Regions from separate parts of the Brevibacillus sp. HD3.3A genome, predicted to be linked through region 1. Evidence: riboswitches for the same ligand, from Rfam matches in the RefSeq annotation. Region 1 holds a riboswitch; each other region holds the start of a gene.

Region 1 (6,463 bases):
ACAGCGCATCCACTGGGAAAAGAGCATGACGCGCTTTTTGTCAAAGCGGTCAAGATAAGGGCCAGCCACAAGCTGCACCAGCAGCGAAGGCAAAAAGTAGAGTAGCCACATTTGTCCGACAGCGGTCTGGGAGCCGGTGATTTGGTAGAGCAACCAGCTGTTTGCCAGCGTCGAAAGCGATGCGCCAAACTCGGAGATCAGCTGACCGAGCAAAATACAGGTGTAGGAACGGTTTTTCCAGAGCGGAATCATCAAAATCCCCTTTCCAGAAACTGATCGAGCAGGAGGGAAAGCTGGGATACGGACTGGCTGCGCAGGCGAAACCGGGAGCCGGAAGCTTCTACCAGACGCGCGGCACGAAGCATGGACAAATGGTGATGAACCGTCGATTTTGCCATTTGCAGGACGTCGGTCAATTCCTGCAAGCTCAGCTCTTTTTCCGCCAGCATTTTGACCATGCGGAGCCGCTGCTCGTCTCCGAGCGCCTTGAAGCTTTGCACCAGAGCCTGCGGCGGCTGGTACGGGTCGATGTGCTCGCTCATGTTTTCATCGGCGACCGGGTAGTAAAAAATTTTCGTGCCCGCGTCATCGGCCTGCACCGTCCAGGGCCGATAAATCGCTTGGGGGATTAGCAGCACACGAGTGACCGCAGGCTCAGGGGGATAGCTTGCTCCGGTTGCCCACTCCACCAGTGCTTCCGGATCGAGCTTGTCCTGCATCGCGCGCTTTTGCGACGTATCCTTTTCCAGCATACGCCGGATGCTGGCTTCTTGCGGCTTGATGTGTGTCTGATACCAGCCTTCCATCAAGGTGAGCAGATGCTGGCGCAGTTCATTTGTGTCGACAGAGGTGATATGGGCAATATACGCTGCAAAAAAGAGGTGGTCCCGGCATGCTGCCTGCAAAAGCTCGGCGTCTGCTGCGCTGCCCTGCGCGGCATTTTCGCGTGCTTGCTGTCGTTCCTGGCCCAAAAAAGGCAGGGCGTGGTAGCGCAACTCTTCTGCCGACAGCTCGCTGACAACACGCAAAAACGATTCGAGATCGGCAAAAGGCTGGTGGTGGAGCAGTTGCAGCAACGTCTTCCAAGTGTTGTGCCTTTTGGCGTAATCAACCTCAAGCTGGACGGATTGCGGAAGCGCGCTCAGCATGCTGCTCCAGTGCTCAGGCGGATGCTCCAGCGTGTGGTGAATTTGATCGTAAGTGGCGACGGCGATTCCGAGTGCGGCTTCAAAAAGCGGTGAGCAAGCGAAGTCGAGCTGGTAGGTGGTGCGTGCACTGCCGATGTTCCATATTTTCAAAGCGGATCACCCTTTTCCCATTTTTTTCATAGATCAAATTCTAAAATATTCGAACTGTTAATTCAAATTATTTCGAATGAACAGTTCAATGATTTTCGCATCTGTTCTTTTTTCTCTGCTTATTTAGTTGAGACTATCCAGTGAAAGACACAAAAAAACGAAAAAACCACTTCCCTGACGAGAGTAGTTTTTTCGTTTTCGCTTGAATGAAAAGGTATGGTGTTGTAGGAAAACCTATACCTTGCTCACGGCAACAGCTGCTTCCAAAGCTTGCTTCAAATCGCCGATGATGTCTTCGATCGCCTCTGTTCCGACAGACAGACGGATCAATCCGGGAGTTACTCCTGCCGTTAATTGCTCCGCTTCGTTCATTTGCTGGTGTGTCGTGCTCGCCGGATGGATAACGAGCGACTTGGAGTCGCCTACGTTTGCCAAATGAGAGAAGAGTTTCACGGATTCGATCAATGTTTTGCCTGCTTGCACGCCGCCGCGGATGCCGAAGGTGAGGATGGCGCCAGCGCCTTTTGGCAAATATTTTTGCGCGAGTGCGTAGTTGGCGTCGCCTTCAAGACCTGGGTAGCTGACCCATTCCACTGCCGGATGCTCGGCGAGGAATTTCGCTACCGCGAGTGCGTTTTGGCTGTGGCGCTCCATGCGCAGGTGGAGTGTCTCCAGACCTTGCAGGAACAGGAAAGAGTTGATAGGAGCTACGGCAGCGCCGATATCGCGTTGCAGTTGCACGCGCGCTTTGATGATGTAGGCGAGCGGGCCGACTGCTTCTGTATAAACGACTCCGTGATAGCTTGGGTCTGGCGTCGTCAGACCAGGGAATTTGCCGTTGTTCCAGTCGAATTTGCCGGAATCTACGATAATGCCGCCAATCGCCGTGCCGTGTCCGCCGATGAATTTGGTCGTGGAGTGAACGACGATGTCAGCTCCGTGCTCGAACGGACGGGTCAGGATTGGCGAAGCGAATGTATTGTCGACAATCAGCGGCACGCCGTTTTCGTGCGCGATGTCCGCAATTGCCTGCAAGTCGGCCACGTCGATGCGAGGGTTGCCGATCGTCTCGCAAAAGAGCGCCTTGGTATTATCGTTGATGAACGCGCGGAAGTTGTCCGGATTGGACTGATCCACAAAGTGTACTTTGATGCCCAGGCGTGGCAGCGTATGGGCAAAAAGGTTGTACGTCCCGCCATACAAGCTGCTGGATGCGACAATCTCGTCGCCCGCTTGCGCAATATTCAAAATCGAGAAGGTGATGGCTGCCTGACCGGAGGAGGTTGCCAGCGCACCTACGCCGCCTTCGAGCAGAGCGACGCGCTTTTCAAATGCGTCTTGGGTCGGATTCATGATGCGCGTATAAATGTTGCCGAACTCTTTCAAAGCAAACAGGTTGGCAGCATGCTCCGTGTCACGGAAGACGTAGGAAGTCGTTTGGTAGATCGGAACCGCGCGCGAGCCTGTTACCGGGTCTACCTCCTGTCCGCCGTGTACGGCGAGCGTTTCCGGTTTCCATTGTTGTTGGTCAGACATGATCATCTCTCCTTTTTATATGGGGGTAAGGAAATAAAAAAACGGAGCGTTCTCCTGAGTAGAAGAAGGCTCCGGCTATGCACGGGTGTGCGTTCATCTCTCAGAATCTATGGATTCTGCAGGAATTAGCACCGCGCAAGACTCGCTTGCTGGTTGCCGGGTTTCATAGGGCCTGTCCCTCCACCGCTCTTGATGAAAATGTAGCTTTCAGTTGTTGTCATAATTGTATGAAAAACCGTACTTCGCTGTCAATATCAAATGATTAAGTTATCGGGGTGGATTTTGTGGATTTTAAAGATTTACCCGTTCATGCTGTTGCCCATAAGATCCAGAGAGCCTGTCTGGTAAGCTCTGTTTACATGGTTTGTATGAGGGTTTCCTTCATCTGAAACCAAATGAGTTGCCTTACGAGATTGTTTTCCTTTTTTGGCATACAAGAGGACCGCAGCCAGAGTGCAAACAGCCAAAATTCCAAGGACATACATCATAGAAATAACTCCCCCTCACGCTAGGGACTGACCCCCGTCCGTAGGACAGGGATCAAAACACGTTAGCTATTTAAGCAGCCAGTTGCCGAAATTGAATCGGTGACTGGTTGTTTAGTTTCGTTTGAATGCGAATTGAGTTATAGTAATGAATGTAGCTTTGGATAATCTGCACAACGATGGCCGTCGTCGTACAGATAAAATTATCGAGATAGAACGTTTCAGACTTTAGTGTGGAATGAAACGACTCGATGGGGGCATTATCAGCGGGCGTACCCTTACGGGACATGCTCATGGTAATGCCTTTTCCCTTAACTGCTGCTTGATACGCCTGAGACGTATACACGCTGCCCTGATCGCTATGTAGCATCATTCCAGGTTGGTCTGGCAGTTGATATAGCGTATCGAGGACAAGCGATGTGTCTTGTTTGTCAGAAATACTGTATGCCACAATCTCACCGTTGTACAAGTCCATGATGCTCGATAAATATAAAAGTTTACTTCCGTAAGGTAAATAAGTAATGTCGGTCACTAATTTCTGCATGGGGGTACTTGCTTGAAATTGTCGCAGCAGGAGATGATCTGCTACATAAGAAGGTTGTCCTGTTGTCTTTCGTTTCTTCATCCTCACTCGGCATTGTAGTTGTTCACGCTGCATGATACGTTGTATTCGTTTATGATTAATTGACATCTCAGCTCGCATCAGTGCTGTAATCTTTCTGTACCCATAACGGAACTTATGTTGAATACAGAGTTGCCGAATCTTTTCCACAACTAAATCCTCGTTTCTTTTCGCGTATGCAGCTTTCCAACGGTAGTAGGTAGAACGAGGGATACCAAGCCACGCGCAAGCTTGGCTCACGCTTACTTGCCCACGAATGGACTCCATCCAAGGAACGATTACTTCTGGTGACACCTCCTTTCCCACTCCTCTAACTTTTTTAGAACGTCCAGTTGTTGTTTAAGAAAACGATTCTCTGCTTTGACTTGTTCCAGTTCAGAATCGTACATCGGCCCTTTTCCATAACTATATTGCTTTCCTACAGGCTGTTGAAGACGATGAATGTCTCCGCTCTGATACCAGCGCATCCACTGTTGAATTTGGGTCTTATTTTTAATATTTAGTTCCTGCATGATCTGCTTTTTGGTGACACCTGCAAGACGCATTTCAATTGCTTTCATTTTAATTTCTACGGGATAACTAACTCTAGTTGCCAACGCAAAAACACCTCCAAGGTTGTCCCCATATCTTACGACATGGTCAGGTTCTCTTGAAGGTGTTTTGATTTGTCTCACATTACGGGGTCAGTCCCCTAAGCTTCATCAATTATCAGCGTTCTTTTTTCATGAACTGGCAGACATGTTTTTTTACTTGTAATTTTATATTTTTATGGTCATTTTTGTAAATTATCTGAACTTGCAAGCAACCGAGCCTTGCTGTCACAAAATTGCCCCTATATCTCGGCGCTTTCGCAGCTCCCGCCGTTAGAAAACGCCTGGGGCCTATGATATGATGGAAATGGCAGAAAACGACTAAACGATTGTACATATAGGAGGAAAAAACGCGATGAGCCATGGCGTGAAGGAAATTACACCACAAGAGCTGCTGGAAAAGCTCGCGGCAAAAGAACAGCTTCAGGTGATTGATGTACGCGAGGTGGAGGAGTGGAACGAAGGCCATATCAAAGAGGCCAAGCTGATTCCGCTCGGCTTTTTGCCGCATCGCACCGACGAGCTGGACAAAGACATTCCGGTCATCATGGTGTGCCGAAGCGGCGCACGCAGCCACCGGGCAACTGAATATTTGTGTGAGCTTGGCTTTGACGCTGCCAATATGGTAGGCGGAATGCTGGCATGGCCTGGGGAAAAAGAAGTCTAGAAAGACAGAGAAAATGTGCGCTGCTCGCCGCTGCAAGCAAAGCGGGATGGCGCATGAGATGTGCAGGGGAGGCAGGAAATCGTGAGTGAAGGAGCACAGCAACAAGGGTCAGCGTTGCAGCGCCATTGGTTTACGGTGCTGGCAGGCTTGATTATCCTTGCGATTGTAGGTGTGTTCGGCTACAAATACTTGGCAAAAGATCCGATTCCGGTGATGAAGCCGATCGCGGACTTTTCGTTGGACAACAGTGACGGAACTTCCTATACGTTCTCGCAAGGCAAAGGCAAGGTGCGCCTTGTCGAGTTCATGTTTACCAATTGCCCTGATATTTGCCCGGCAACGACGTACAACATGTCCAAGCTTCAGGATCAGTTGAAGGAGAAAAAGCTGTTCGGCGACAAGGTTGAGTTTGTCTCGATCACCTTCGACCCCGACTTTGATACGGCTGAGGTTTTGCAGCAGTATGCAGCGAAGTTCAAGGCTGATCAAAGCGGCTGGAAGTTTTTGCGCGGAGATGCCCAGGCGGTGGAAAAAGTAACGAAAGACTTCGGGATCGCGGTACTGAAGCAGCCTGACGGTTCTTTTGCCCACACCGCACGCATGTTCCTCGTCGACGGTGACGGCAACATGCGCCGTGCTTACGGCATGGCGGCGGACATGGACATGGAGCAAATGATGAAAGAAATGGAACAGCTCGCTGACTAGACTCAGACGGTTTCTTCGTACGTGATGTTCACGACTCGTTCCGTTTGGTTTTCAAATTCAATATGCACAAGAAGCGCCCACCTGCGATTGCTCTGCTGGAGCAAGAGCTTGAACGTCTCCTCTGACGTGGTGGGCGTTTTTGCTATGCGCCCGACATGCAAATAGTCTACGATTTGCGCGTGCGGATATTTTTGCATCGTTTCCTGCATCGCCAATCTGCCCCATTTGGCATATGGCGGCTGGGCATTTGCTGGGGCATACTGGAAAAAGAACAGCAGCAAACTTGCGGCCAGTGTAGCGAGAAAGCTGCGCGTGAGGAACATGTTCATGGAAGAGTGCATGGCGGAGGCTCTCCTTTTTCGTGTTGGAAAACGGGCTTGCCATGTAGTCTGAAGTCTTTTTAAAGCGGTCATTCGTAGAAAATCCTTACACGTGCAAAAGGGGGCTTGCGGCCGGAGCAGTCGCTTGATGCCCAGCTTTTGCTCGAGTTGGAGATACCGCGTATCAGTTTTCTAATATTGACCGAAGATGAATGTGTGGAATTAACAAGACAGGATGAA
Region 2 (6,463 bases), 1.6 Mb from region 1:
CTCCCCGAAGGAACCGTTGCCCAGTTGGCTGTCTCTTTTGCTGATTTTTTGACGTACGAGCAGTATTATGAGCGAATCTCCCGCTACATCAGCTCCGCCAACCAGGATACGGTCTGGTTGGCAGTGGACACCGGAGTGGAAGCCAGGCACGAAGACCAAAAAGACGGCTACCTGCTCTTGGGGCCGGGAGAAGCATGGGGATTTGCGGAGCACGAGCTGAATTACGGAGCGGCTCCGATTCAGGTCAACGGAGAAGGAAGCCGACGGATGGCAGCCTTTTTGGGGGAAATGGCCTACCTTGTCGAGCAAAAAAGCCTCGCGCGCGACATGGGACAATATTTGGTCTCGCGAAGCGATCCGCAAGTCGAGGAGCGCTATCGCTACTTGCAGGAAAAAGGCGTTCGCCTCTACGGAGCAGTCCTGACCGGACCGACGAAGGAACTGCTCAAACTCAAGGATGAGAAGTCGATTACCGCTGCCTTTGTCGGCCAAATTGACTGGTGGAACTGGGATCGCCCGGCTGCTTCCGGCACTCAGCACGTCTGGTAGGAGAGAAGCGCGGTTTGCGAAAAAAGGGTGTTGACATCGTGGAACGGCAGGTTGTATGATTCAAACTAAATCAAAACCGCATACGTTTGGATACCTTATCCAGAGAAGGTGGAGGGACTGGCCCGATGATACCCGGCAACCGACACGACGCTATTTCAACGCGAGCAGCGGCTGAAACAAAAAGCGACGTGCACGGTGCTAATTCCTGCAGAAACAAAAGTGGTCTGGAAGATAAGGGGGACATGACACGTTTATTATACGTGGCGACAGCGACCTCTTTTCTTCGGGAAAGAGGTCTTTTTTGTGCGTTTGGACACGGATTCCTGACCATTTTGTCATTCCGTTCGAGATAGAGAAAAAAACGATTTGTGAGGGGAGTAATCAATCATGGCATACCGCGCATTGACTGAGCAGGAAGCAGTAGAGTACGTAAAAGGCTTGCCGGGTCTGTTTACAGAAGGAGCAGAGCTGACCAGCCGCGAAATCGGTGACGGGAATCTGAACCTCGTGTTCGATATCCAGGAGCCGGCTACCGGAAAAAAAGTCATCGTGAAGCAAGCGTTGCCGTTTGCGAGAGTCGTGGGAGAATCATGGCCGCTGACGATTGACCGTGCCCGCATCGAGAGTGAAGCGCTCCGCATCCAGCACAAATACGTGCCTGACCTGGTGCCGGAAGTATACCACTTCGATCAGGAGCTGGCGCTGACGGTGATGGAGAACGTAGGCGACCACGTCATCATGCGCAAAGGCTTGATTGAGGGCAAGCGCTACCCGCTTTTTCCGAAGCAGATCGGACGTTTTCTCGCGCAAACCTTGTTCTACACATCCGATTTGGGGGCGCATCCGTACGACAAAAAAGCGCTAGTCGGAACATTCATAAATCCGGAATTATGCAAAATCACAGAAGATCTCGTCTTTACCGACCCGTATGAAAATGCGCCGACCAACGACTTTAACCCGCTGATCCGCAAAGAAGTAGAGGCCATCTGGAACAACAAGCCGCTCAAGCTGGAAATCGCCAAGCTGAAATTCGATTTCCTGACTCGCGCAGAAGCACTTTTGCACGGCGATTTGCACACAGGCAGCATCTTCATCACCGAGAGCAGCCTGAAAGCGATCGACCCCGAATTTGCCTACTACGGGCCGATCGGTTTTGACATCGGTGCCGTTATCGCCAACCTGCTGCTCAACTACGCCGGTCAGCACGGCTTGCAAAATGACCAAGGAGAACGCGACTCCTACCGCGAATACTTACTGGAAACGGTTGAAGATGTCTGGAACGAATTTGTTTCCCAGTTTGTCCAGCTCTGGCACAAGCAGGCTAAAGAACGCAGCGCTCATGTCGAGGGCTTGTGGCAAAGCTACGTGAAACGACTGATTCAGGATACGGCAGGCTATGCCGGATGCAAAATTTTGCGCCGTGTGATCGGCCTGGCAGGAGTGGCTGATCTGAATGCCATCGCAGACGCCGAAAAACGCGCCGAAGCAGAACGACTGGCGCTGGCGATCGGGGAAGCGCTGATTCTCGGACGCAACGACATTGAGGAATCGACAGACATCACGGACATCGTCCGCAACGTAACCGCACGCTACTATCAGGAGGCAACGACAGTATGACAACCAGTACACAAACAACGCCAGTCAAGTGGGAAGACGACGTACTCGTCTTGCTTGATCAGACGCGTTTGCCAGTAGAAACGATTTATTTGCAGCTGACGACCGCCGAACAAGTATGGGGCTCGATTCGCCGCCTGGAAGTGCGCGGAGCACCGGCAATCGGCATGGCCGCCGCCTACGGACTGTATTTGGGAATCCGCGGCAGCGAAGCGCAAACGTATGAACAGTTTTGGCAAGAGCTGAACAGCCAGGCAGACTATTTGGGAACGTCCCGGCCAACTGCTGTGAATCTGTTCTGGGCGCTTGACCGGATCAAAGCACGCGTGCAACAAAACTCCGCCTTGCCCGTTGACGAGCTGAAAAAAGCTGTGCTCGACGAAGCACTGGCGATTCAAAAAGAAGACGCAGAAGTATGTCGCACGATCGGCGAACATTTGCTGACGCTGTTGCAAGACGGCATGGGCGTGCTTACACACTGTAATCCGGGTGCGCTGGCTACTGCTGCATACGGTACGGCTACCGCTCCTTTCTATTTGGCAAAAGAACGCGGGTGGGATTTGAAAGTATACGCCGACGAGACGCGCCCCGTATTGCAAGGCGCTCGCCTGACCGCCTATGAATTGCAGCAGGCTGGGATTGATGTCACCTTGATTTGCGACAACATGGCAGCTATGGTCATGTCGCAAGGCAAAGTGCAGGCCGTTGTCGTGGGAACAGACCGTGTAGCGGCCAACGGCGACGTCGCCAACAAAATCGGCACGTATGGAGTAGCCGTTTTGGCAAAAGCGCATGGCATTCCTTTCTATGTAGCGGCGCCGCTGTCCTCTGTCGATCTGGCGACGGCGACAGGTGCGGAAATTCCGATCGAGGAACGTCCGGCAGAAGAGATCACACACGGCTTGGGCAAACAGGTAGCACCGGATGATATCAAGGTGTACAATCCGGCGTTTGACGTGACGCCTGCCCAGTACATTACCGCGATTGTGACAGAGACGGGCATTTTCAAGCCGGAAGAGATCGCGAAAAGCAAACAATAGTCCGTCGTATCAGGAGCGTCTGCCTTTTTATGGCGGGCGCTTTTTTTCAGGAATAGATCGTCTGATTCTTGCTAAATTATGGAACCAGCCGCATAATCGAGCGTAAGAAGTTGCTTGCCCGTTGAAAGCGAATGAGAAGGAGGAGCGGTTATCATGAGAACGATCCCGATTTCCGAAGAAGCATTTCTCAAACAGTTGGAGTTGTCGGATGCCAGCGAAATGTTTTGGCTCACCGATACGAACCGATCCTACCTCAAAGAGTGGCTGCCTTGGCTGAATTACACGAAGTGCGAGGATGACACGAGCTATTTCATCCAAAGAACGATTCAACAGTATGACGACAATCAAGGGATTCACTACGGAATCTGGTATAACGGTCGGATGGCCGGGACTCTCGGTGTGCACAATCTGGACTGGATCAACAAGAAGACATCACTGGGCTATTGGCTTGGCGCCGGCTTTCAGGGCAAGGGGCTGATGACCAAAGCAGTGGCGGCGTATATGGATCACCTTGTTTTCGGTTCATGGAACTTGGAGAAAATCACGATTCAGGCGGCGACAGGCAATTCGAAAAGCAGAGCGATCCCCGAGAGACTCGGCTTTCAACTGGAGGGAATCCTGCGGCGCAATGAGTTTTTGTATGACCATTTTGTCGACCATGCCGTGTACAGCATGTTGAAGGAAGAATGGCAGGAAAGAGCCAGACAAAAAAGGTAGATTGACAAAGAAAATTCAGTCAATTACGATGAAGGAAGCAAAAAGGGGCTGCGCGATTCGCACGCCCTTTTTTGCTCGATAAAAAGAGGTGATTAGCTTGAAGACACTCAAGGAGCTATCCTGGTTTTTTCGTGCCCACTGGAAGCGGTACACGATCGGCATAGCCTTTTTGTTTTTCATCGACATTTTGATGCTCTGGCCGCCGCGGCTGATCGGCGAGACTGTCGACGCGATGCGCAACAGCTCTTTGACTGCCCAAGACTTGACGCGGACAGTCACGATTTTGCTCGCGCTTGGGGTCGGGCTGTACGCGATGCGCTTTGCCTGGAGGTATTTGCTGAACGGCGGCGCGTTGATTTTGGAGCGAACTTTGCGAGAGCGGCTTTTCGGGCATTTGACCCGGATGACGCCGTCTTTTTACCATCGCAAGCGCAGCGGTGATTTGATGGCTGTGGCAACCAACGACATTCCCGCCATCGAGCAGACGGCGAGTACCGGAGTGCTCACGCTGGTCGATTCGTTGTTCATGACGCTTTTGACGCTCGGAGTCATGGTGACCGCGATCGACTGGAAGCTGACGCTCGCCGCTTTGATTCCGATGCCTTTTTTGGCCTGGTCGACTGCCTATTACGGCCGCTTGCTGCATGAGCGCTTTTACTTGGCGCAGGAAGCGTTCGGCGAGATGAACGATCACGTCCAGCAGTCGATTTCCGGCGTGCGGGTACTGCGGGCGTTTGTGCAGGAAAAGGAAGATATTGAAGCCTACAGAAGAGTCAGCGAGAAAACGCTGGAGCGAAACGTCAGCGTGTCGCGGATCGACGCCCTGTTCGAGCCGACAATTGCCATCATTATAGGTTTCAGCTTTTTGATCGGGCTTGGCTATGGAACATACCTTGTCTTTACGAGCGCGATTTCTTTGGGGGAACTGGTCGCCTTCAACCTGTACCTCGGGCTGTTGATCTGGCCGATGTTCGCTTTTGGCTGGCTAGTCAATGTGTTGCAGCGTGGCGGCGCGTCCCACAAGCGTCTGTCCGAGCTGCTTGTGGAGCAGCCCGATGTGCACGAGGTTGACCATCCGATTGCGGCAGAGACACCCCATACAGTAGAAGCTCGCCACTTTTCGTTCGCCTACCCGGGCAGTGACAAGCTGGCGCTGTCCGACATTACGTTTTTTTTGCGCGAAGGGGAGACGCTGGGCATTGTCGGCCGGACAGGGAGCGGGAAGTCGACCTTGTGCCGCGCTCTTTTGCACCAGTATGAAATGAAAAGTCAGACGCTGTTCGTCGGAGGCGTGCCGATTGAGGAGCTGTCTTTTGATACGCTGCGGCAAAAGATCGCGTATGTGCCCCAGGAGCACTTGCTGTTCTCCCGCACGATTGCGGAAAACGTCTCGTTCGGCAAGCCGGGTGCGAGCGAGGCGGAAGTGCTGCACGCGATGCGGCTGGCGGAAATGGAGAGCGACCTGATGCAATTCCGCGAAGGATTGAAAACGATGGTCGGAGAAAAAGGCGTGACGCTCTCCGGGGGACAAAAGCAACGAATCTCGATTGCCCGCGCCCTGCTGCTCGATGCGGGCATCCTCGTCTTGGACGATTCCTTGTCGGCGGTTGACGCACGCACGGAGGAGGCGATTTTGCGCCATCTGCGCCAGGAGCGTGCCAACAAGACGACGATCATTACGGCGCATCGCCTGTCTGCCGTCCAGCATGCCGAGCTGATCCTCGTGCTCGATGAGGGGCGAATTGTCGAGCGGGGAACACATGCCGAGCTGATGCAGCAAAACGGCTGGTACGCCGAGCAGTATCGCAGGCAGCAGATGGAGCAAGACGTTGCTGGATAAATCGGCATAGTGGGAGGGAGAGCGTTTCGTGAGTAAAGAAAAAAGCTGGAAGCGGCTGGTTGAATTTGCCCGGCCGTTTCAGAAACAAATATGGGGAGCGCTGTTCCTGCTTTTACTTGGAACCAGCGCGGAGCTGGCAGGCCCTTTTCTCGCCAAGGTGATGATCGACAATCACATTTTGGCGATCCAGAAGCCGTGGTATCAGCTGGAAGAACGGCCGCAAGCGTCAGCCGAAAAAGCGGTCGCCATCCAGGATCGGTATTATATGCGCGAAGATGCGCTCCAGGAGGCGGGGTTGACTCGGGAAAGCGTCCGAGGCGCAGAAATGACCGTGCTTTCCGAAGGAGCTACGTACTATTTAATGGAGGGCAAGCTCAGTGAGAATGCCCAAAATACGGAAAAGAAGTTTGCGCCAGTCGAGCCGGAAAATGGCCGGGAGCGCTTCGCGGTAACGACGGAAGCTGCTGACGGAACGGAAACGACGTTGACGGGCATCAAGCTGACAGCCGACGAAGTGCTGGCGCTGTATCAAAACGACGTGCAGCCGATCATCTGGCTGTCAGTCGGGTACGGGGCGCTGATTTTGCTGTCGGCGTGCTTCAACTACATCCAGATTTTGTGGTTGCAGACGACCGCCCAGCGCATCATTCAGCGCATGCGGATGAAGTTGTTCGTTCATTTGCAAAAGCTCCCGGTGTCCTTT
Region 3 (6,463 bases), 1.6 Mb from region 1:
GTGATCGGGATGATGGGGCTGATCGGTCATTTGATCTCGCTGGAATCTTTGGGCGTGCCTTACGGAAGTCCGCTGGCACCCGTACGATTTTCAGACTGGAAGGACTTGTTTCTGCGCTTGCCGTTGTGGAGCATGAAAAATCGTCCGGCCAGCGCCCGCGTCGTCCAGTCCAAGCGTCAGGGGGATAACCGTCCTCGGGGGGATGGCGAATGAAAAAATACGCATTTAACGAGCTGACTGTCCTCCAGTACGTATTTTTTATTCATGGAACACAAGTGGGGATCGGAGTCTTGTCCATGCCGCGAGAGTTGGCCGAGGAAGCGGGAACGGACGGATGGATTTCCATTCTCATTGGCTGGGTATGCGCTACTGTGGCAAGCCTCCTCATTGTGAACATCATGAAGCGCTATCCGGGCAAAACGATCGTCGATTTGATTCCCGTCTTTTTTGGCAAATGGCTGGGAATGGTCGTTTCCGCGCTTGTCGCCTGTTATTGCGCCCTCGCCGCCATGACGGTAATCGCCAACGGGATCGGGATTGTGAACGTGTGGATTTTGTCCCAGACGCCAGGATACGTTTTGGCGATATTGACGGTGATCCCTACCTATATGGTTGTGCAGGGCGGGCTGCGGGTGCTGGGACGGTATGCCGAGTTGATTTTTTACTTGACGCTGTGGATGCCGATCGTTGTCTTTTCCATCTTGCCGTATTCCAATTGGCTTCACTTGCTGCCTGTGCTAAAAGAAGGGTGGATGCCGGTTTTCTCCGCAACCAAATCGACGATTTTGTCCTTTCTCGGGTTTGAGCTGGCGTTTTTTCTGTACCCGTTTTTGCAGCGAAAACAGTATGCCTCGCTGGGAATTGTGGTGGCAAACACATTGTCCATGCTGATTTTTATGCATATTACTGTGTTCAGCTTTTCCTTTTTTAGTCCGGATGAAATCACGCAATATACGTGGCCGACACTCAATTTGTGGAAAGTAATCGAGTATCGCTTTCTGGAGCGAATCGACATCATTTTTCTTGCGTTCTACTTGTTCTTTTTGTCGACGACCACGCTGCCGTACATGTATTTTACGGTGTTCACGACGAGCCAAATGGTCGGGTCAGCCGATCATCGCAAGCACTTGTTCATTCTGATGATCCTGATCGTCGTGGGAGCCTGGCTGTATACGCCCACGTTCATCGATCTGAAAAAGTGGAGCGAGGTGTGGAGCATGACTGGAATGGTTGGCGGATACATCATCCCCGTGATCTGGTGGCTGGCGATCCAGTTGTTTCGGCGCGGAAAAGGGGGGCAAAAGGGATGAGCAAAGCCGGAAAGCTGCTGTTGATCTCGGCGCTGTTTTTCTTTTTGTCGGGCTGCATGGATCGAATCGATTTGGAAGATGCGACGATTACGCTGATGGCCGGAGTTGACGTGAATGAGAAGGATGAGCTGCTGTTTTATTTGTCCAGTCCGGTTTTCAGCCGAGAAGCGAAGAAAAAAAGCGAAGAATTTGGCGTAAAAGCGGAGTCTTTCCGACAGGCGCGGGCACGATTGGACGAGATGGTGACGGGGCTTACTCTTTCAGGGAAAATCCAGGCGATCGTGCTGGGAAAGCGACTTTTGGAGCACCCTGACTGGTTCAAGATTCTCGACGTCATTTTCCGTGATGCGCGCTTTACGGTCAACGCCCGGATGGTCTATTTTGACGGCGAGGTAGGTGACTTGTTTCACTTTCAACCGCCAGACAAGCCGAGGCTGTCCCTGCATCTGACCAAGCTGATCGATACCGCTAATCAGCGGAATTTGACCGTGCGGACGAGGGCGCAAGATTTTCATCGGCAAATGTTTGAAAAAGGGATTAATCCAACCATCACGGCTGTGGGCAAAGAAAAAGCGATCAAGATTTTGGGAACAGCGGTGCTGAGCAAGGAGGGCACGTATGTCGAGCTGCTGCAAAGTCAGGAAACGATGCTGCTCCAGTTGTTTCTGCACGGAAAAGAGGGCGAAGTGACCTTTACGGTGCCGATCCCTGCGCCCAATGACAGCAAAAAGATGATCAAGCACAGAGTCAGCCTCATCGCAAAGCAAGCATCCAAAAAAGTGAAGACGACCTTTCGGGACGGCAAGTTTCATTTCGAAGTAAAGATGAAGTTCGGCGGCGGTATTTCGGAGAGATTGTTCCCTTTTGACATGGAAAAGGATTATAAGGACATGGAGCAGATGGTTAATGCGGAGCTGCGCAAAGAATTTGAGAAACTGGTCGTGAAGTGCCAGCAAAATGAAGTCGATCCATTCGGATTCGGGTTGTACGCGCGAGCGCATGCGTATCAGGAGTGGAAAAAGGTGCAAGATAATTGGCCCAAAGCTTTTGCCCAGGCGGAAGTGAAGTTCGTGCCGGAGCTGTCGATCAAGGGCAACGGCGTCATCCGCTAAAATACGTTAAAAGAAACAAGAACACCCTGGTGCAGCATTCGCTCCAGGGTGTTTCGCATTCCGCACTTTGTATTAGTAGATAGCTTCCCAGCCAGCAGGTGTGACAAACAGACGGATCGCTTTGATTTTGCGGTCATCCATCAGCGTGAAGTAGTGGCGGAAGTTCGGCGGTACCGAAATCAGATCGCCAGGGGAAAGCTCAACGTCGAAGTAACGTCCGTCTTTTCCTTTGATCGCGAAAATGCCGTGCCCGTCTACGCAGAAGCGGCACTCATCATCTGTGTGGTGATGCTCGCCTTTGAATTTTACCAACAGCTCGTCGAGGTTCGGCGTTTTGTCGGAGAGGACGATAATATCGGCAGTCAAGTAGCCGCGGCGTTGGCTGATCGCATCGATTTCCGGCTTGAAGGTGTCGAGAATTTCTTGCTTTTCTTCGTCTGTCGGGCTGTAGTTGTCGCGGTGCTTCGGATCGAGGCGAGCTACATCCCATTTTTCATAAATGATTTCTTGGGTGTCCAGGAAGGAAATGACTTCCTCCGGAGCGGAAATGTACTCGTTGTTGTCGTGGAAACGAATTTGTGCCATGATGCTTGCCTCCCTTGATTAGTTGGATGTAGTGGACACGACAGCTTGGCGCAGCTGCAGCCAGCGGGCGTGGTACTCAAACAGAAATTCAAATGCTTCCAGGTGGCGCTTCGCTTCAAAGTCGTTGCCGCCCCAGGCGTAAATGCCGTGGTTGCGGATCAGAACACCCGGAATTTCCGGGGTGATGACTTTTTCGATCGCGGCTGCGAGGGTCGGAATATCGGCAAAGTTCTCAACAATCGGAACAGTGATCCGCGCATTTTCCTCCCAAATCCCAAGGCCCTTGATCAGCTCCTGGCCTTGAATGGTGAAAGCCCGTTGGCCGAAGTACAGCTCGGAGATGAGATTGTTCCAGACCGTATGGACGTGGAAGCAGGCACCTGCTTTGGCAAACTTTTGATAGACGACTGCGTGGATCAACGTTTCGGCGGACGGCTTGAGCGAGGTTGCCTCCACGGGACGGGAATCTTGATCGACCACCAGATAGTCTTCCGGCGACAGCTTCGTCTTGTCCTTGCCGCTTGCCGTCACGGCAAATTGCAGCGGCTCGTCTTGAATCTTGATGGAGAGATTGCCGCTTGTGCCGGGAAACCAGTCCCGGCGGGCAAATGTCAGCTTGGCGTCATCGAGACGACGAAACGCGTCCAGACGCTGTTCGAGTGTTGCGGTCATGTGTCAGACAACCTCCTGTTTCAGTTGCGTAAGTGTGGCGATCACGTCGTGGAAGGTGGCGAAAGTGCTGTGTGACAGCTGTAGCTCCTCGGCTTTTTGCGCGAGGAAGGAGCGGGCGATCACGAAATCGGCAATTTTGGCGCCAGCCAGGTCAGTGATGGAATCACCAATGACGACACGATAGTGAGTGGCGGGATCGTAGCGGCGAATAATGGTTGTCTTGCACATGCCACAGCCGTTTGTGCAATGCTCGTCGCAGGAATGCGGCCACGTAATCGTGATGTTCTCTCCGGAGAAGTCGCTGCCGTTGCAGTAAATCGGGACATGATCCAGATCAAACGGGGCGAGGATCGGCTTTACGAAAAAGTCGATGCCGCCGCTCGTGATCAGCAGCTCGATGCCTTCCTCGCGGCAAAAGCGGACAAAATCGGCAAAGCCGGGGCGAATGGTCGCTTCGTTCACGATGTAGTCCACAATGTCCTGGCGCAGGGAGGAGGGCAAGAGCTGAAACAGCTTGCCGACGCCTTCCTGTACGCTGATTTTTTGCGACAAAATTTGTTCGGTAAGAGCTTCCCACTCAGGGGGAGCGAATTTTTTTACAATCGCGACGATGTTGTCTTTTTCCGTAATCGTTCCGTCAAAATCGCAGAACAGCACGAGCTTTTTGCTCATCGTGCGCCACCCCATTTCTCCAGGGCTGCCGCCAGTTCAGGCGATTGGTTCGCCGCTTCTTCCAGGCTGTGTCCAGCCGTGACTGCTGCGATTGCATCGACGAACGCTTTGGCTCCTGCGGTAGCGCCGCCCGGATGTCCGTGAATGCCGCCGCCAGCATTGACGATTTGGTCCAGACCGAAATCCGCATAAAGCTGCGGGACGAGTCCCGGATGGATGCCGGCTGATGGAACCGGGAACGAGCGGCGCACGCCTTCCAACGGAGTGGTCAAGTTGGTCGCCAGTTGCAGCGCTTCTGTTTTGTCCAGGGCGACGTTGCCGTATGGCGACGGGAACAGCACCAGGTCTGCTCCGGCAATTCGCATCAGGGTGCCGAGCAAAAGCGGAGTGGCGATCCCGTAATCAGGCGACGGATAGTAAGCGCCAGCGAGAGCGGGGTGGGCCATGATCGGGATGTTGACGTCCGGATCGGCTGCCAGGCGGTGCAAGGCATCGAAGCCAAAAGCGAGGACGTTGAACAGCAGGCAATCTGCGCCAGCTTCCACGGCACGCTTTGCTTTTTCGTTCAGCTCGTTGATCGGGCCAGTCAGGTTGGCCGCGTAGAGGACAGGCTTGCCAGTTTGCGCTTCTGTCTCCTGCGCGATCTCCTTGAAGGCGCGGATACGCTCCAAAAACGGCGCGCGATCGTCTGCGAAGAAGATTTCGTCATCTTTGACCAGATCGACGCCACCGAGCGCCTGTGCCCGGAATTGCGTCTTCAAATCTTCGAACGGAAGACCGAGGCAAGATTTGAAAATGCTCATCAACAGCGGGCGGTTTTGTGCATCCAAACGTCCGCGCAGTCCGTCAATGCCGAACTTTGGTCCGGGAAAAGCTTGTAGAAACGACTCAGGGAAAGTGATGTCCACCAGCTTGATTTTTCCGTCCATGGACAGTTTCCCGAAGATTCCGGTCAAAAGCGAAGGAATGTCGTGCGTAAAATTGCGCGTCGGGTAACTGACGGTGATCAGTCCGCGCGTCTCGCCGTTTTCCAATGTCTCAAGCGGCGTAGCGCTCACGGCTTCCCCGAGATAAGGAGCCAGCTCAGCTTGCTTCGCTGCGGGCAAATCCGTCCAGGAGCCGACCGTCATGCCAACGGCGATGGCGGCTGCTTTTTTGTGTAAGTCTTTGGCTTGCGTCAAATAAGTGACGAGGATGCGTTGATCACTCATGCTAGTCCTCCTTGGGCAGCTTGAAAAGTTTCGTGAAGCTTTCGGGCATGTAAAAAAGCCTCCCCAGAGCGGGGAGGCGGTTGTCGACTATAAAAACGTCTCGTCTCCTCTCATCTCTCGGGTCAGTAGTCGGGACAGAAGACGCAGCAATGCCGCTTCTCGTACCGACTCTTATCCGTTGGAATTAGCACCGTTTCGCTATTCAAGAAAAAAATAGCGCCGGTTGCCGGGCATCATAGGGCCAGTCCCTCAGCCAGCTCGCGATAAGAGTTATGTGGTTCACAGGCCAGTCAGCCGTGTGTGCTACACCCATGATATGACTTCTGTTGTCCGTAGTCAATCTTTGTTTTTTGCCGGAATGTGCTCTCTGTAGAGAGGGAAAAAGTGGCCGGAAGTGAAACTTTTTTCGCTAGAGGGCGTGGTACGTAAAGAAGGGATGTGGAGGCATTGGGAAAGTAGGCTTGGAGTATGTGTACCAGATGCACGTAAACGACATATACCGCTACCTTTTCCGGCTGACACGCGATACCAGGCATGCGGAGGACTTGACGCAGGAGGTTTTTTTCCGGGCGTATGCCTCCCTGGAAGACTACCGCGGCGAAAAGGTCAGGCCATGGCTGTTCAAGGTCGCTTACCACGCTTTTATCGATTGGCACCGCAAGCAAAAGCGCCGCCCGGTCGACTACATGGAAAAGATGCCGGAACGACCGGACGCATCCGCGAGCGACCCGGCGGAACTGTTGGTCGCTCAGGAATTGTGGAAAGAGGCATATGCGCATCTGGAGCAATTGCCGCCCAAGCAACGACAGGTCATTTTGCTGTCAGCCATGCAATTTTCCTACGCGGAAATGGCAGAGGTGTTGGAGATCGAACTGGCGGACGTCAAACGCTCGCTGTTTCG

Evidence for each region. Region 1 has a riboswitch for S-adenosylmethionine ahead of HP435_RS02790 (homocysteine synthase). Riboswitches for the same ligand answer to the same signal wherever they lie in the genome.
Region 2: linked by a shared signal. The riboswitch ahead of mtnK (S-methyl-5-thioribose kinase) and the one ahead of HP435_RS02790 (homocysteine synthase) in region 1 are both predicted to bind S-adenosylmethionine.
Region 3: linked by a shared signal. The riboswitch ahead of HP435_RS23825 (2,3-diketo-5-methylthiopentyl-1-phosphate enolase) and the one ahead of HP435_RS02790 (homocysteine synthase) in region 1 are both predicted to bind S-adenosylmethionine.

What each region holds. Positions count from the first base shown of each region.
Region 1 covers NZ_CP085874.1:517,611-524,073, forward strand. The annotation lists gene HP435_RS02780 (MFS transporter) at 1-252, opposite strand, end outside; gene HP435_RS02785 (ArsR/SmtB family transcription factor) at 252-1,298, opposite strand; gene HP435_RS02790 (homocysteine synthase) at 1,533-2,834, opposite strand; SAM riboswitch class I at 2,925-3,033, opposite strand; one part of gene HP435_RS02795 (IS3 family transposase) at 3,393-4,264, opposite strand; one part of gene HP435_RS02795 (IS3 family transposase) at 4,264-4,537, opposite strand; gene HP435_RS02800 (rhodanese-like domain-containing protein) at 4,887-5,198, shown strand; gene HP435_RS02805 (SCO family protein) at 5,280-5,903, shown strand; gene HP435_RS02810 (YqzG/YhdC family protein) at 5,906-6,244, opposite strand.
Region 2 covers NZ_CP085874.1:5,089,846-5,096,308, reverse strand. The annotation lists gene HP435_RS23815 (anti-sigma factor) at 1-549, shown strand, start outside; SAM riboswitch class I at 642-787, shown strand; gene mtnK (S-methyl-5-thioribose kinase) at 937-2,166, shown strand; gene mtnA (S-methyl-5-thioribose-1-phosphate isomerase) at 2,163-3,203, shown strand; gene HP435_RS23800 (GNAT family N-acetyltransferase) at 3,357-3,920, shown strand; gene HP435_RS23795 (ABC transporter ATP-binding protein) at 4,018-5,760, shown strand; gene HP435_RS23790 (ABC transporter ATP-binding protein) at 5,789-6,463, shown strand, end outside.
Region 3 covers NZ_CP085874.1:5,097,020-5,103,482, reverse strand. The annotation lists gene HP435_RS23855 (spore germination protein) at 1-213, shown strand, start outside; gene HP435_RS23850 (GerAB/ArcD/ProY family transporter) at 210-1,310, shown strand; gene HP435_RS23845 (Ger(x)C family spore germination protein) at 1,307-2,422, shown strand; gene HP435_RS23840 (1,2-dihydroxy-3-keto-5-methylthiopentene dioxygenase) at 2,495-3,007, opposite strand; gene HP435_RS23835 (methylthioribulose 1-phosphate dehydratase) at 3,026-3,679, opposite strand; gene HP435_RS23830 (2-hydroxy-3-keto-5-methylthiopentenyl-1-phosphate phosphatase) at 3,683-4,351, opposite strand; gene HP435_RS23825 (2,3-diketo-5-methylthiopentyl-1-phosphate enolase) at 4,348-5,562, opposite strand; SAM riboswitch class I at 5,731-5,832, opposite strand; gene HP435_RS23820 (sigma-70 family RNA polymerase sigma factor) at 6,033-6,463, shown strand, end outside.